One region of the Erwinia sp. V71 genome, then DNA from elsewhere that is predicted to be linked to it. Evidence: predicted binding sites of a transcription regulator. Region 1 holds the regulator's gene; each other region holds the start of a gene.
The links. The regulator PhoB, encoded in region 1, activates phosphate uptake and scavenging genes when phosphate is short. The targets are predictions, from matches to a motif close to CTGTCATAAAACTGNCNNAT.

Region 1 (4,214 bases):
GCCCCAGCCCGCTGCCGCCGGTCGCCCGCGAGCGGGCCTTATCCACCCGATAAAAACGTTCGGTAAGGCGCGGAATATGCTCGGCGGCAATGCCAGGCCCGTTATCTTTCACCGTAAAGTGTGCGCCCGTTTTGTCGCGCAGCCAGCTGATATCAATGCGGGTGCCTGCCGGCGTATGATTCACCGCGTTATACACCAGATTCGAAATCGCACTGCGCAGTTGCTCATCATTGCCGAACACCCGCAAATGCGGATCGGTATGGAAATGAATGTCATGCCGCCCGTTGCTCAGGGTTTCCGCCTCGCGCTGTAACATACGCAGCATCATTGGCACATCCACTTTTTCCTGCAAATCAATGGCAGGCGCCGCTTCAATACGCGACAACGTCAGCAGTTGCTTCACCAGGCTGTCCATACGCCGTGTCTGCTCCTGCATGGTGTGCAACGCTTTACTGCGCGTCTGCCCTTCCAGCACCGAGTCATTCATCATTTCCAGATAGCCCTGCAGCACCGTCAGTGGCGTGCGCAGCTCGTGGCTGACATTGGCAAAGAAGTTACGTCGTGCCCCTTCCAGCTGGTGCATCTGCGTGACATCACGCGCCACCATCAGCCACTGGCCTTCACTGTAAGGCATCACGCGAAACTCTAAATGACGATGCTGATTCAGCACCAGCGTCAGCGGACGGGCAAAATCGCGCTGGCGTAAATAGCGGGAGAATTCAGGATAGCGCAGCAGGTTAAGGATATTCTGGCCATTATCCTCAGGCCAGCGCAGACCAAGATGCTGCTGTGCCAGACCATTACACCAGAAAATATTGCCCTCTTCCGTGGTCAGCACGACGGCATCGGGCAATGACTCCGCCCCGCTGCGAAAACGTTTAATCAGATTGCCCAGTTCACGCCGGCGGCGGCGATTACGCAGCTGCATTTGATAGAGGCCGTAAAACAGCGGCTCCCAGCTGGCGTGTCCGGCAGGTGGTGTCATGGTGCGGTCGACCCACAGCCAGTGTGACAGGCGTAATAAGTTGTAGCAGTGCCAGCCCAGCACACCCAGCACTGCGACCAGCAACCACCACGGCAAATAGCCGAACAGCAGTCCCAGCAACAGTGCGGGCAGGCAAGCCAGCACCAGCTCCAGTACTAATCTCTTCCAGGAGAGGCGTTCCAGCACGGTTCAGACTCCGATCAAAAACGAGCGGAGAAACGATACCCTGTTCCGCGCACCGTTTGAACCATACGATCGTGACCGGTGACTTCCAGCGCCTTACGCAAACGACGGATATGAACATCGACAGTGCGATCTTCAACATAAACATTGGTGCCCCAGACATGGTTCAGCAGCTGTTCGCGGCTGTACACGCGTTCCGGGTGCGTCATAAAGAAATGCAGTAATTTATATTCGGTTGGCCCCATCTCGATCGGTGTGGTTTCGGCCATCACACGATGCGACGACGGATCAAGACTCAGCCCCTGCATCTCAATCACCTCTTCCACCGCCATCGGTGAAATGCGACGCATCACGGCTTTAATGCGTGCCACCAGCTCTTTCGGTGAAAACGGCTTGGTAATGTAATCATCGGCGCCCACTTCCAGCCCGCGCACGCGATCTTCTTCTTCGCCACGCGCGGTCAGCATCACTACCGGGATTTCGCGCGTCATCGCTTCGCGCTTCAGATGTTTAATAAACTGAATGCCGCTACCACCCGGTAACATCCAGTCGAGAAGGATCAAATCTGGCCAGGGCTCGATCAGTAAGCTCACTGCACTGTCATAATCTTCCGCTTCGATAGGTTGATAGTCATTTTGCTCAAGAACGAAACACAACATCTCACGGATTGGGGCTTCATCTTCGACTACCAGAATGCGCTTAGCCATTGTTACTCCTGCTGATGTGACCCTTTGTCACTGGAATTCGCGGCGTCATTATGCGTCAGTTTTATGACAGATTTATGAAAAATGCACGGGCTAAAAAATGCGCTGTCATACTTTTGTGACGCCGGATTCAGCGTGGCGTCATCAGGTTTCCGGCGGCGGAATCATTCCGCTTCGGCAAAGCGCATCTGCACGCTGCATTATGACGCAAGCAGCCTCTCTGTTTATAATCGCCCTCTCGCGTTAGCTTATGCAGGGAATCTTATGCGCTTTATCCACACCGCCGACTGGCACCTCGGTCAGTTCTTTTATACCAAGAGCCGCGCGCCGGAACATCAGGCGTTTCTCGACTGGCTGATCGACACCGCTGAAACACAGCAGGTGGATGCGATTATTGTCGCCGGAGATATTTTCGACAGCGGTGCGCCGCCAAGCTATGCACGCGAACTGTATAACCGCTTTGTAGTGCAGCTGCAGCGCACCGGCTGCCAGCTTATCGTGCTGGGTGGCAACCATGATTCGGTCGCCACGCTGAATGAATCACGTGAGCTGCTGGCCTGCCTGAATACCCGGGTGATCGCCGCCGCCAGCGAACAACCGGAACAGGATCAGGTGTTGTTGCTGAATGACCGTCAGGGCCAGCCAGCGGCATTATTGTGTGCCATCCCATTTTTACGCCCGCGCGATATTATGCGCAGCCAGGCGGGCCAGTCCGGACGCGAGAAACAGCAAAGCCTGCTGGAGGCGATTCGCGCTCACTATCAGCGCTGCTACGACCATGCCGTGCAGCAGCGTGACTCGCTGGGACTGGCGTTGCCGATTATCGCCACCGGCCATCTGACGACGGTAGGCGTCAGCACCAGTGATTCGGTGCGCGATATCTATATCGGCACTCTCGACGCATTTCCGGCGCAGGCTTTTCCGCCTGCCGACTATATTGCCCTCGGCCATATTCACCGCGCACAACGCATCGCCAACAGTGAACATATCCGCTACAGCGGCTCGCCGATCCCGCTCAGTTTCGATGAACTGGGCAAGGAGAAAAGCGTCTTTCTGGTGGAGTTTAACGGCAGTGAGCTGGCGCGAGTTGAACCACTGATCATCCCGCAGACGCAGCCGATGAGCATGATTAAAGGCTCGCTGGCGGAAATCGAACAGCAACTACAGCAATTCGCTGCCGCGCCGGCAACGGTCTGGCTGGATATTGAAATCGTCACGCAGGATTACCTGAATGATATTCAGCGGCGGATTCAGGAGCTGACCGCCGACCTGCCGGTCGACGTGGTACTGCTCCGCCGCAGCCGTGAACTGCGTGAGAAAACCATTGCCCGCCAGCAAAATGAAACGCTGAGTGAGCTGAGTGTGGAAGAGGTGTTCAGCCGACGGCTGGCACAGGAAGCGCAGCAGGATGAGACGCGTCAGCAGCGGGTCCGGCATCTGTTTGCCACCACGCTTGACGCCGTGCGCCGGCAGGAGCCACAGCCATGAAAATTTTAACGCTGCGCTTTAAGAATCTGAACTCGCTGAAAGGTGAATGGAAAATCGATTTCACCGCCGAGCCGTTCGCCAGCAACGGCCTGTTTGCCATTACCGGCCCGACCGGTGCCGGGAAAACCACCCTGCTCGATGCCATCTGCCTGGCTCTGTATCACCAGACCTCACGGCTGGGCGTCATCACCCAGTCGCAGAATGATTTGATCACCCGAGATACGGCGGAATGCCTGGCGGAAGTGGAGTTTGAAGTAAAAGGTGTCGCCTGGCGCGCGTTCTGGAGCCAGAACCGCGCACGCGGCGCGGTGGATGGCAATCTGCAGGCGCCGAAAGTCGAGCTGGTACGCTGCGCAGATAACAGCATCGTCGCCGATAAGGTCAATGACAAACTGAAAATGACCGAAACCCTCACCGGCCTCGATTTTAACCGTTTCACCAAATCGATGATGCTGTCTCAGGGGCAATTCGCCGCCTTCCTTAACGCCAAAGCCAGTGAACGCGCAGAACTGCTGGAAGAGCTGACCGGCACCGAAATCTATGGCCGCCTGTCGATGGCCGTGTTCGAACAGCATAAAGCGACACGCATCGCCCTGGATAACCTGCGCGCCCACGCGTCAGGGATGGCGCTGCTGGAAGAAGAAACACGCCAGCAGTTGCAACAACAGCTGGAGCAACTGACAGAGCAGGAGCAAGTGCTTACCCGCTCGCTGACAGAATACCAGCAACAGCAGCAGTGGCTGGAGCAGCAGCAGAAGCTGCAGCAGGAGATTAGCGCACTGGAGCAGCAGCTGAGTGCATTAACGGAGCAGCAACAGCAGTCATCCCGTCATCTGATTACCCTGAGCGAACAG
Region 2 (4,214 bases), on a different contig from region 1:
CGGTCTGCTGGTGCTGGGTTACGGCGGCTTCTATGCCATCGGTGCTTACACCTTCGCGCTGCTCAACCATTACTATGGCCTGGGCTTCTGGGAATGTCTGCCGCTGGCTGGGCTGGTGGCGGCGCTGTTTGGCCTGCTGCTAGGCTTCCCGGTGCTGCGTTTACGCGGTGACTACCTGGCGATTGTGACACTGGGTTTTGGCGAAATCGTGCGTATTTTGCTGCTGAATAACACCGAAATCACCGGTGGCCCTAACGGTATCAGCCAGATCCCGAAACCGACCTTCTTTGGGCTGGAGTTTAACCGCAGCGCGCGCGACGGCGGCTGGGACACCTTCCATAACTTCTTTGGCCTGCAGTATGACCCGAGCGACCGCATTATCTTCCTGTATATGGTGGCGCTGTTGCTGGTGGTGCTGACGCTGTTTGTGATTAACCGCTTACTGCGTATGCCGCTGGGCCGTGCCTGGGAAGCGCTGCGTGACGATGAGATTGCCTGCCGTTCACTGGGCTTAAGCCCGCGTCGCATCAAGCTGACCGCCTTTACCATCAGCGCCGCGTTTGCCGGTTTTGCCGGTACGCTGTTTGCGGCACGTCAGGGCTTTGTCAGCCCGGAATCCTTCACCTTCGCGGAGTCGGCATTTGTGCTGGCGATTGTGGTGCTGGGCGGTATGGGATCACAGTTTGCGGTGATTCTGGCGGTGGTACTGCTGGTGGTGTCCCGCGAACTGATGCGCGACCTGAATGAATACAGCATGCTAGTGCTGGGTGCACTGATGGTGCTGATGATGATCTGGCGTCCGCAGGGACTGTTGCCAATGCAGCGTCCGCAGTTGAAGCTGAAACGCAACGGAAAAGGAGAGCAGGCATGAGTCAGCCTTTATTAGCCGTTGATGGCCTGATGATGCGTTTTGGCGGCCTGCTGGCGGTCAACAATGTGCAGCTGGAACTGCATCCACAAGAGATCGTATCACTGATCGGCCCGAACGGCGCCGGGAAGACCACGGTGTTCAACTGCCTGACCGGTTTTTACCGTCCGACGGGCGGCACCATTAAACTGCGCGATCAGCATCTGGAAGGCCTGCCGGGGCAGAAGATCGCCCGTATGGGGATTGTGCGTACTTTCCAGCATGTGCGTCTGTTCCGCGAAATGACGGTGATTGAAAACCTGTTAGTCGCACAGCATCAGCACCTGAAGAGCGGTGTGTTCTCTGGCCTGCTGAAAACCCCGGCATTTCGCCGCAGCGAAAGTGAAGCGCTGGATCGCGCCGCTGCCTGGCTGGAGCGTGTCGGCCTGCTGGAGATGGCAAACCGCCAGGCCGGTAACCTCGCGTATGGTCAGCAGCGTCGGCTGGAAATTGCCCGTTGCATGGTGACGCAGCCGGAAATCCTGATGCTGGACGAGCCAGCAGCAGGCCTTAACCCGCGCGAAACCCATGAACTGGACGAGCTGATCGCCGAACTGCGTGGCGAGCATAAAGTCACTGTGCTGTTAATTGAACATGATATGAAACTGGTGATGGGTATTTCTGACCGTATTTATGTTGTGAATCAGGGGACGCCGCTGGCGAATGGCAAACCGGACGAGATCCGTAATAACCCGGATGTTATCCGTGCGTATTTAGGCGAGGCGTAAGATGGCGAACCCGATTTTAACGTTAAGTAACGTCAGCGCGCACTATGGCAAGATTCAGGCGCTGCACGAGGTGAGTCTGCATATTGATCAGGGTGAGATCGTGACCCTGATTGGCGCAAACGGCGCGGGGAAAACCACGCTGCTGGGGACGCTGTGCGGTGAGCCGCGTGCCACGAATGGCGTGATTACCTTTGACGGCAAAGAGATTACCGACTGGCAGACCGCTCGCATTATGCGTGAGGCGATTGCGATTGTGCCGGAAGGGCGGCGGGTCTTCTCGCGCATGACGGTGGAAGAGAACCTGGCGATGGGCGGTTTCTTTGCCGATCGCGAGCAGTATCAGCAGCGTATTGAGCGTGTCTATCAGCTGTTCCCGCGTCTGCTGGAACGTAAAGTACAGCGTGCAGGCACCATGTCCGGCGGCGAACAGCAGATGCTGGCGATTGGCCGTGCACTGATGAGCCAGCCGCGTCTGCTGCTGCTGGACGAGCCGTCGCTGGGTCTGGCACCGATCATCATTCAGCAGATTTTCGATACCATCGAGCAGCTGCGTGACGAAGGCATGACCATCTTCCTTGTGGAGCAGAACGCGAACCAGGCGCTGAAGCTGGCTGACCGTGGTTATGTGCTGGAAAACGGCCATGTGGTGCTGGAAGACAGCGGTGATGCGTTGCTGGCGAACGAGGCGGTGCGCAGCGCGTATCTCGGCGGTTAACACGACACAGTGTGATAACCCGCTGAAAACCATCGGCCTGCATTGCAGGCCGATTTCATTTGTCGCGATCCTGACTGCATCGCTGTAATTTCAATGCCCTGACGCTGCCTGCCGCGGATTTTCCCGCTTCCACATCGCCCGCCAGGAAAATTTTGCACGCGCGCTCACGCGTCACGCGGCTGTCACCTTGCTGTCATAACCCGTTTATCTCTCTGTCATTTTTCCATGCCATGTTACTTCCCGAACATAAAATGCGTGAAATCGCGCGTAACAATCATGTCACGGGAAACTGATATGCCATCCATCACTTTTCGTCATACCGCACTGAGCATCGTGCTTGGCTGTGCACTGAGCGGCAATGCCCTGGCTGCCACTGAAATTGCTTTCTGGCACTCCATGGACGGTGAGCTGGGGAAAGAGGTCGATTCTCTGGCGCAGCGTTTTAACCAGGCTAACCCTGATTACAAAGTGGTACCGGTCTATAAAGGCAAGTACGACCAGAGCCTCGCAGCAGGTATTGCTGCCGTGCGTACCGGCAATGCACCCGCCATTCTGCAGGTATACGAAGTGGGCACGGCGACCATGATGGCGTCGAAAGCCATCAAGCCAGTGTACGAAGTGTTTAAGGATGCCGGCATCCAGTTTGATGAGTCGCAGTTTGTGCCAACCGTTTCCGGTTACTACACCGATGCGAAAAGCGGCCACCTGCTGTCCCAGCCATTTAACAGCTCCACGCCGGTGCTGTACTACAACAAAGACGCGTTTAAAAAAGCGGGTCTTGATCCTGAGCAGCCACCTAAAACCTGGCAGGATCTGGCGGACTATAGCGCCAAACTGCGTGCAGCAGGCATGAAGTGCGGCTACGCCAGCGGCTGGCAGGGCTGGATTCAGATTGAAAACTTCAGCGCATGGCATGCTCTGCCGGTGGCCACCCGTGATAACGGCTTCGGCGGCACTGATGCGGTACTGGAGTTTAACAAGCCAGTACAGGTGCGCCATATCCAGATGCTGCAGGATATGAACAAGAAGGGTGATTTCACCTACTACGGTCGTAAAGACGAGTCTACCGAGAAGTTCTACAGCGGCGACTGTGCGATCACCACCGCTTCTTCCGGTTCACTGGCGGATATCCGCCACTACGCCAAATTCAACTATGGCGTGGGCATGATGCCATATGACGCTACCGTGCCAAACGCATCGCAGAACGCCATTATCGGTGGTGCCAGCCTGTGGGTGATGAAAGGCAAAGATGCTGCAACCTACAAAGGTGTGGCGGAGTTTATGCAGTTCCTGGCGAAACCAGAAAACGCCGCGGAATGGCACCAGAAAACCGGCTATCTGCCGATCACCACGGCGGCTTACGAGCTGACCAAACAGCAGGGCTTCTACGACAAGAACCCGGGTGCGGATACGGCAACCCGTCAGATGCTGAACAAGCCACCATTGTCATTCACCAAAGGGATGCGCCTGGGCAACATGCCGCAGATTCGTACCATCGTGGATGAAGAACTGGAAAGCGTCTGGACCGGTAAGAAAACGCCACAGGCGGCACTGGATGCCTCTGTTGAGCGTGGTAACGTGCTGCTGCGTCGTTTCGAACAGCAGGTGAAGTAAGCCTGCGGGCGCAGCTATGCGCCCGGTCCTGAACGGGCGGCAGCGATGCCGCCCGCATTGTCATTCAACTCCCGAGATTAACTATGTCCGCTGTTCGTCCCGGTTTCCGCACCAGTTGGCTGCCCTATGCCCTGGTGTTACCGCAGCTGCTGATTACCCTGATTTTCTTTATCTGGCCTGCGGGAGAAGCACTGTGGTATTCCGTGCAAAGTGTCGATCCTTTCGGCATCTCCAGTGTCTTTGTTGGCAT
Region 3 (4,214 bases), on a different contig from region 1:
ACGCTGCAACAGCCCCGGTGTCAGATCAATCAGCTCACCACTTGCCAGCTCTTTTTCGATCTGCAGGTGCGGGATCATACAGCAGGTCGATCCCTGCCGTGCCAGCTGCACAAAGGCTTCCGACGAGTTAACGATATGGCAGGGCACACTGCCCGGTGACAGATCGAAGTTCTGCTGTAAAAACGCCTGATGCATATCATCAAGATGGTCGAAGGCGACTGCAGGTGCTTTCAGCAGTGCCGAGCGGGTGACGCCATTCGGGAAATAACGTTCAGCAAACTCTTTCGAACCAACAAACAGATAATCGAGCGCACCCAGCTGATCGACCAGACAGCTCGGCAGCGGCTGCGGCTGAATGGAGACCGCGCCCACCACTTCACCACGACGCAGACGCTCCTGGGTGCGGGTTTCATCTTCCACCTGCAGGTTCAGACGCACCGGCGAATCGCTCAGCACATCTTTCAGCGCCGGCAACAGCCAGGTTGCCAGACTGTCGGCGTTGACCGCCAGTGACAGCAGCAGTGGGGTGGTGGTGCCACCCTGTTCATCACCCAGCCACTCCTCTTCCAGCAGTTCCACCTGATGCAGCAGAGCCAGCAGTTTCTGCCCCTGCTCCGTCGGGCGTGGCGGAACAGTACGTACCAGCAGCGGCTGGCCGAACATATTTTCCAGCTGTTTAATGCGCTGCGATACGGCAGACTGGGTAATACATAATTTTTGTGCGGCGCGTTCAAAACCGCGCTCACGGATCACCGCATCCAGCGCCTGAAGCGTTCTGTAGTCCGGGCGTTTCATTGTGGTTGTCTTCTCCTTCAGGTGGGATGCCAGCACTATGCCACAAAATCTGGCTTTTGCCCTGACCTAAGCGATCAATCTATACTAAGGCACTTCAATGCAGCTGAGGCTTTAAACATATCATGACGCAGGATGAACTGAAAAAAGCAGTTGGCTGGGCCGCACTAAAATACGTACAGCCCGGAACCGTAGTAGGTGTTGGCACCGGCTCGACCGCCTCACACTTTATTGATGCACTGGCCACGATAAAAGATCAGATTGAGGGCGCGGTTTCCAGTTCTGAAGCCTCAACCGCTAAGCTGCTCAGCTTAGGCATTGATGTATTCGATCTCAATAAAGTGGACTCGCTGGCGGTTTATGTTGATGGCGCGGATGAGATCAACCCGCAGATGCATATGATCAAAGGCGGTGGTGCGGCTCTGACGCGTGAGAAGATTGTCGCGGCGGTTACCGACAAATTTATCTGTATTGCCGATGCCTCGAAACAGGTCGACGTGCTGGGTAAATTCCCGCTGCCGGTGGAAGTGATCCCGATGGCGCGTGCGCACGTGACCCGTGAGCTGGTGAAACTGGGTGGCCTGCCGCAATACCGCGAGAATGTGGTGACCGATAACGGCAACATTATTCTTGATGTGCATAATCTGCAGATTTTTGACCCGATTGCGCTGGAAAAAGCGATCAATGCGATTCCCGGTGTCGTCACTGTCGGGCTGTTCGCCAGCCGTGGCGCGGATGTGGCGCTGATTGGCACGCCAGATGGCGTCAAAACTATCGAAAAATGATCTGTCCGGCGCGGCGGCGCCGGCAGTTATTTACTGCTAAAAAATATCTTTTCTTCAACAGGTTAAATTTGGTGACTTATGTCACATAAGTGAGGCCTGTTGCACCTTCATTCTGCCCGGGTGAAGCGAATCGCTATAATCTGTTACATTGTGCTGTCTGACGATGCCGCCGTGCTGGGGGCAAGGCAATCGTTTGTATTGCCGCCAGCGTATTTTTTGATATTTTGACAGAAGGCTGGCTTATACCTCGGGTATATCAGTTACATCTGTCTGCAAAATTAAGGTCGGGAAATGGCAAAGGTATCACTGGAGAAAGACAAGATTAAATTCCTGCTGGTGGAAGGTGTCCACCAGAGCGCGCTGGAAAATCTGCGCGCGTCAGGCTATACCAATATCGAATTTCATAAAGGCGCGCTGGACAGCGAATCGCTGAAAGAATCCATCCGTGATGCGCATTTTGTTGGCATCCGTTCGCGTACCCATCTGACCGAAGAGATTTTCGCCGCGGCGGAAAAACTGGTGGCAGTGGGCTGCTTCTGTATCGGCACCAACCAGGTCGATCTGACTGCAGCAGCGAAACGTGGGGTTCCGGTGTTCAATGCGCCTTTCTCCAATACCCGATCCGTTGCCGAACTGGTGATTGGCGAACTGTTGCTGCTGCTGCGCGGTGTTCCGGAAGCGAATGCCAAAGCTCATCGCGGCGTGTGGAATAAACTGGCGGTAGGCTCTTACGAAGCACGCGGCAAGAAGCTGGGTATCATTGGCTACGGCCATATCGGTATGCAGCTGGGCGTGCTGGCGGAAAGCCTGGGCATGCACGTGTTCTTCTATGATATCGAGAACAAACTGCCGCTGGGTAACGCCACGCAGGTGCGCCATCTTTCTGACCTGCTGAACATGAGCGATGTGGTCAGCCTGCATGTGCCGGAAACGGTCGCCACGCAGAACATGATTGGCGCGCAAGAGCTGGCGCTGATGAAACCCGGTTCACTGCTGATTAACGCCTCACGCGGTACTGTGGTGGATATCCCGGCACTGTGCGCGGTGCTGAAAGATAAGCATCTGGCTGGTGCGGCAATCGACGTATTCCCGACCGAGCCGGCGACCAACAGTGATCCGTTCAACTCGCCGCTGTGTCAGTTTGATAACGTGATCCTGACCCCGCATATCGGCGGTTCTACTCAGGAAGCACAGGAAAATATCGGTATTGAAGTGGCCGGTAAACTGGCGAAATATTCCGATAACGGTTCAACCCTGACCGCGGTTAACTTCCCGGAAGCGTCGCTGCCGTTGCATGGTGAAGCCGTCAGCCGTCTGCTGCATATCCATGAAAACCGTCCTGGTGTGCTGACTGCGATTAACCAGATCTTCGCTGAGCAGGGCATCAACATTGCCGCCCAGTATCTGCAGACGACTCCGCAGATGGGTTATGTGGTGATTGATATCGACGCAGAGCAGGATGTGGCGGATAAAGCGCTGCAACTGATGAAGGCGATTCCTGGCACCATCCGCGCGCGTCTGCTGTACTGATGGCGCAACAAGGGAGCCGAAAGGCTCCCTTGTTTTATCACACCCGATCTCTGCTTGTGTTTATGGCCATTGCCACAACTTGCCCGGCGTGATCATCGCTGACAGCGGGACATCCCAGCGCGCCACTGGCAATTGTTCCACCCGCTGACAGTCATGGGCGAATCCTACCAGTTGCATCCGATACTGTTGCCAGTTCTGCAGGGTACGGTCATAAAAACCGCCCCCCATTCCCAGCCGGTTGCCCTCACTATCAAATGCCACTAACGGCATCAGTACCACATCCAGCTCGCTCAGCGGCAGCAGATTGCGGATATCCAGTGGCGGTTCCGGAATGCGCAGCCGGTTTGGCTGCAGCTCGGTATGTTCGTCGTAGCGCAGAAACATCAGCTGCCCGCGGGCAAAAGGGTGCAATACCGGCAGGTACAGCTGCTTTTTTTGCTGCCACAGGTGGGCAATCAGGGGACGGGTATTCAGTTCACCATCGACGGAGAGAAACAGTGCGATACGCTGTGCCTGAGCAATCGGGAGAAAATTCAGCGCATGTTCAGCGGCCAGTTCGGCTGCCTGTTGTTGTTGTTCGTCGCTAAGCGCGCGGCGCAGATGGCGCACATGGGTACGAATATCCTGACGATCAAACAGTGTGAAAGATGTCATAGGGAACTCGTGATGGCTGGTTTTGCTGCCCGAGGGCAGAAACGGTATGACCGTTAAGAAAAGAAGGTGATCTCCGAGATGCCGCCGCAGGCTGTAACCCTTGAACCCTTGGTTCAAGGTGAGTATGCCGTCGCAACCATCAGGCTTCTCGGACGAACCGAGCATGCTCACAGGTTACGGAGCGTCACACTCTGTAAGTATGAAATATCGGCTCAGGGGACTGGCCCGCTTGCAAACATCTCAGAGAAAATTTACTTCACCGTCACTGTACCACAGTTAACCATGAAGTGTTATTCGAACTTTGCACCCTGGCGATCAGTTATGCGACCTTGCTCAAGTAATGCCTGTTCAATGGTCTGCTGTAACATGCGAATGCGTTGTTCCATGTTGGCGGCATAGTCACGTGTTTTGACTTTTTCCTGCGCCAGTTCATGACAAATATTCAACGCGGCA
Region 4 (4,214 bases), on a different contig from region 1:
CCTGCATCCGTTTTTACCGCATAACGCGCCGACAGACGGCACAGCCCGTTAGCGTCAATAATCTGGCTGTCGACACCGCCCGGCAGCACTTCCCCCGTTACCGCACCGCTCACCTTGCCTGATGCAATCGGGATAAGCTGACGTTTGCCATAAATCCGGTCATTACTGACAATCACTGGCTGCGTCACCTGAATTTCAATGCGGAAGGAAAATTCCAGTTGTGGTGCCATAAACAAGCTCCCTGCGAGAAATAAAAATACCTAAACTGATGATTGTCATACCTTAAACCTATCCGGGCAGGCGTTCAATAAACGGGTGATCAAGGGTGTGAAATGCTGAGAATGGGGAACCGACAAGGATCGAGGCAGGGGAAACACGAAAAAATGATAAGCAATCGGGCATACTGCCGAAGCTGGTCTCTCCGCAACGGAGAGACCAGAGAGTAACGTTATTTCAGCCCCATCGCTGCACGCATGGTGTAGAACAGATCGGTCTGATCCGTCAGCCCCACCACGTTAGCCGCATGCGGACCGTAAGCGGCGATACGCAGCTGCGTGCCAGTATGCCCCTGAGAATCCTCTTCTGAGTTACCGTAGCTGATGGTCATTACGCTGCCATCTTTGGTATTCAGTTTCTGCGTCAGGCCCGGCGCTTTGCTGTCATTGGCGATAATCTGGCTGGAGTGCGCATGGTCAGCGGTGACGATCACCAGCGTATTACCATCTTTCTTCGCGAATTCCAGCGCTTTCTGCACGGCTTCATCGAGATCGACCGTTTCACCAATCTGACCACATGGGTTAGCCGCATGATCCTGTTTATCGATAGAGGCGCCTTCAACCTGCAGGAAGAAGCCTTTCTCGCTGTTATCCAGCAGCGCAATCGCCTTCTCTGTCATCTGCGCCAGCGTTGGCGTGGCGTCGGTACGGTCCTTGTTCACTTCACAGGTGATCGGCTGACCTTCAAGATTGCCGTGATAAGTGGCTTTCGGCCCTTTCCAGCGTACCGGCATATTGCCCTCGGCAAACAGACCCAGCACCGGTTTATCCTGGTTCGCCACAGTGATCGCTTTCAGACCCGCCGCATCGGTTACCCACTGGTAGCCACGCGCTTTCGCCTGTTCTTCCAGCGTCTTGCCCTGCCATTCACCCGCTTTGGCGCTTTCGCTAAAGCTCTTCGCTCCGCCGCCCAGCGTGATATCCGCACGGGCATTCAGCAGCTGCTCACTAATGGAACCTTTACCGCCTTTTTCCAGCGCATTACTGGCGCAGGTTTCGCTGGTTTTGACCGGGCCATAACATTTACGGGAAGTGACGTGTGCGATCAGCGCCGCCGGGGTCGCATCCTGCAGCTCAGCAGTCGAGACGTTGCCGGTCGCTTTACCGGCCGCTTTCGCCAGTTCCAGAATCGTTGGGTGATCTTTGCCATTAACATCGACGCCAATCGCGCCGTTATAGGATTTCACCCCGGTCGCCCAGGCGGTCGCCGAGGCGGCAGAATCGGTCACATAATCCGGCTTATGTGTTTTTTTATCCAGCGCATAGTGCGTGTACTGGCCGGTGAGTGGCAGTGCATCAATGCCCTTAAAGAAACCGCCCGCCCCTTCTGCGTAGTTACGCGCGGCGGTGATTTCTGAGTCACCCATACCATCGCCAATCAGCAGAATGACATTTTTTGCGGTGGTATTGATCAGAGAAGCTTTCAGCGCCTCGGTCTGATCCTGTGTCAGACGGCGTGCGCCACCCGGCTCGGTCAGGTCACCCTGGGCAGCGCGGCTGTAAGCCGCGACATCCGCATAAGTGGCGGTGGATACAGAGGCAGCAATCAGTGACAGGGCAAACAACTTTTTATAGTTCATTAAGGCGTATCTCCATGAAAAAATTTTGCCAAACATTTCAGGGAGCCAGTCTGCGACACAACAATGACAGTTTTGTGTCGCCGGGATGTCATTATGATGGCAGTGGACGCCAGGCAAACGGTGAGGGGAAGCATTCCCTTCTGCCGTGGCGGCAGAAGGGATAACGCAATATTACAGCGGTTTATGTGCGGTTTCTTTGGCTTTCCACAGCGCGAAGAAGGTGATCAGCAGTGCGGCAATCACATACAGTGACACCCACAATGTGCCGCCCATCTCTTTATACAGCGTGGTGATAATCAGCGGCGCAAAACCACCACCAACAATCCCCGCCAGGGTATAAGCCAGTGAGGAACCGGCATAACGTACACGCGTCGGGAACTGTTCAGTGACAAACGCCGCCTGCGGACCGTACATCATCGCGTGAATCAGTAAGCCGCCAATCACCGCGAGGCAAATCAGCCATGGCTGACTGCTGTCGAGCAGCGCAAAGAAGACAAATGCCCAGATCATCGCCAGCACCGCACCGGCCATATACACCGGGCGACGCCCGAGGCGATCGGACAAGGCGCCAAACATCGGTACGGTAATCGCATTACCAATCGCCCCCAGCATGGTGGCGGTCAGCGCCAGCGGGCGCGGCAGGTTCAGCACGGTGGTGACATAGGTCAGGGTAAACACCACCACCAGTGCATAAAGCACATCGGAACCAATACGTGAACCACCGGCAATCAGCAACGCGCGTGGATGCTGCTGCAGAACTTCTTTCAGCGGGGTATGTGTGGTGTCCTTGCTTTTCTCCAGTTTGAGAAACGCCGGGGTTTCACCGACGCCACGACGCAGCCAGAGACCAAACACCACCAGCACCAGGCTGAGCAGGAACGGAATGCGCCAGCCCCATGACTGGAACGCTTCCGCCGACATCGTCAGGGTGATAACGGTGATAAAGCCCGTGCCCAGCAGCGTACCGCAGGACGGTCCGACCTGAGCAAAGGAGGCATTGCGGCCACGCTGGTTCGCTTTACCATGCTCCATCGACAGCAGCACCGCGCCAGCCCACTCGCCGCCCAGCGCCACACCCTGCATAAAGCGCAGTGTTACCAGCAGCAGCGGGCTCCAGATGCCCCAGCTGGCATAGCCTGGCAGTAATCCCATCAGCGCGGTGGTCACGCCCATAATCACCAGCGTGGTCACCAGCACAAAGCGGCGTCCCAGCACATCACCCAGATGACCGAAGATCATGCCGCCAATCGGGCGAGAAACATAGCCGACCGCGTAGGTGGAAAAGGCCAGAATGGTGCCTACCAGCGGGTCAAACGACGGGAAAAACACATGGTTAAAGATCAGTGCCGCCATAATGTTGTAGACGGTAAAGTCATACCATTCGAGCGCAGTGCCAATCGAGCTGGCGGCCGCCAGGCGGCCAGTCTTCGGCTTTTCGGCCGCGGCGCGGTGCGCGCTATTGTCAGTATTTAACAGCGTCATGATGGCATCTCCTGTTTGGTTAACTGCCAGCTCAGAGCGTAGAAACTGGTGTGGGCATCGAGTGCAGCGCTGGCGATGGCAGCCAGGCGTTCACTGGCCTGCTGACTGCTGCTTTCAATCAGCATCATCGACTGCATCAGGCGGTTCTCACGTGCTTCTTTCGGTAACGGCGAACTCAGCTGGACGTCCGGCTGCAGCAGGATGGAGCGGATAAATCCGGCCTCGCGGAACAGCTGTTCACCCAGTGGCTGAATGGCCGCGTCTGACTGTGCGCTGCTCAGCGTCAGGATCGCCAGATGGCTGCCCGCGCCAAAACCCACCTCTGCACTGATGGCACACACCCGACGCATCGGGTTCACCATTTTGTCGAGGTTGCTGACCGACCACGCCGTCTGACGGGTAAAGGCAGCGTGGTACGCCGCACTGGTAAAATCCTCCAGCGAAGACGTCTTATACAAACCGAGATACTTACGGCTGTTATCCAGCGCCTGATAGCGCGCGCCGCTTAAAAAACCGCTAATCGCCACACGCTCCTCGACGTGTTCGCGGTCATACCATTGATTAAAATCAGCTTCATCGGCCGGATTAATGTCCGTGGCAACAAACAACATCCCCTGGGTTGAACGAGTCATGGTTTTCTCCTGCGGTGTGCAAATAAAAGTTAAACCCGGTGAAGGGCCTGTTCGATGCTCAGCGCCCAGCCAGCCAGTGCGCTGTCCTGCATCGCTAAAGCGGAAATCATCAGTCCGACGGGCGCTTCCCCTGCTGAGTGACACGGCAGGGAAAAAGCACAGCCATCAAGGAAGTTGATCACCGAGGGATTGCGCAACATTGCGCCATTAACGCGGAAATAGTGCTCTTCATCAGCGTCCAGTTC

Region 2: a site for PhoB is predicted at 2,530-2,549, ahead of ugpB (sn-glycerol-3-phosphate ABC transporter substrate-binding protein UgpB). Genes of this name have one in related genera too.
Region 3: a site for PhoB is predicted at 1,656-1,675, ahead of serA (phosphoglycerate dehydrogenase). Genes of this name have one in related genera too.
Region 4: a site for PhoB is predicted at 1,917-1,936, ahead of phoA (alkaline phosphatase). Genes of this name have one in related genera too.

The regions. Positions count from the first base shown of each region.
Region 1 is NZ_CBFFRK010000053.1:7,028-11,241, forward strand. It holds gene phoR (phosphate regulon sensor histidine kinase PhoR) at 1-1,171, opposite strand, end outside; gene phoB (phosphate response regulator transcription factor PhoB) at 1,186-1,875, opposite strand; gene sbcD (exonuclease subunit SbcD) at 2,137-3,360, shown strand; gene sbcC (exonuclease subunit SbcC) at 3,357-4,214, shown strand, end outside.
Region 2 is NZ_CBFFRK010000016.1:12,620-16,833, reverse strand. It holds gene ACSZO1_RS05875 (high-affinity branched-chain amino acid ABC transporter permease LivM) at 1-871, shown strand, start outside; gene livG (high-affinity branched-chain amino acid ABC transporter ATP-binding protein LivG) at 868-1,635, shown strand; gene livF (high-affinity branched-chain amino acid ABC transporter ATP-binding protein LivF) at 1,637-2,350, shown strand; gene ugpB (sn-glycerol-3-phosphate ABC transporter substrate-binding protein UgpB) at 2,645-3,964, shown strand; gene ugpA (sn-glycerol-3-phosphate ABC transporter permease UgpA) at 4,048-4,214, shown strand, end outside.
Region 3 is NZ_CBFFRK010000024.1:31,711-35,924, reverse strand. It holds gene ACSZO1_RS08160 (LysR family transcriptional regulator ArgP) at 1-795, opposite strand, end outside; gene rpiA (ribose-5-phosphate isomerase RpiA) at 918-1,577, shown strand; gene serA (phosphoglycerate dehydrogenase) at 1,869-3,107, shown strand; gene ACSZO1_RS08145 (5-formyltetrahydrofolate cyclo-ligase) at 3,168-3,761, opposite strand; RNA gene ssrS (6S RNA) at 3,828-4,011, opposite strand; gene zapA (cell division protein ZapA) at 4,052-4,214, opposite strand, start outside.
Region 4 is NZ_CBFFRK010000124.1:8,754-12,967, reverse strand. It holds gene ACSZO1_RS18730 (DUF3237 domain-containing protein) at 1-230, opposite strand, end outside; gene phoA (alkaline phosphatase) at 449-1,855, opposite strand; gene ACSZO1_RS18720 (MFS transporter) at 2,027-3,337, opposite strand; gene ACSZO1_RS18715 (hypothetical protein) at 3,334-3,969, opposite strand; gene ACSZO1_RS18710 (amidase) at 3,999-4,214, opposite strand, start outside.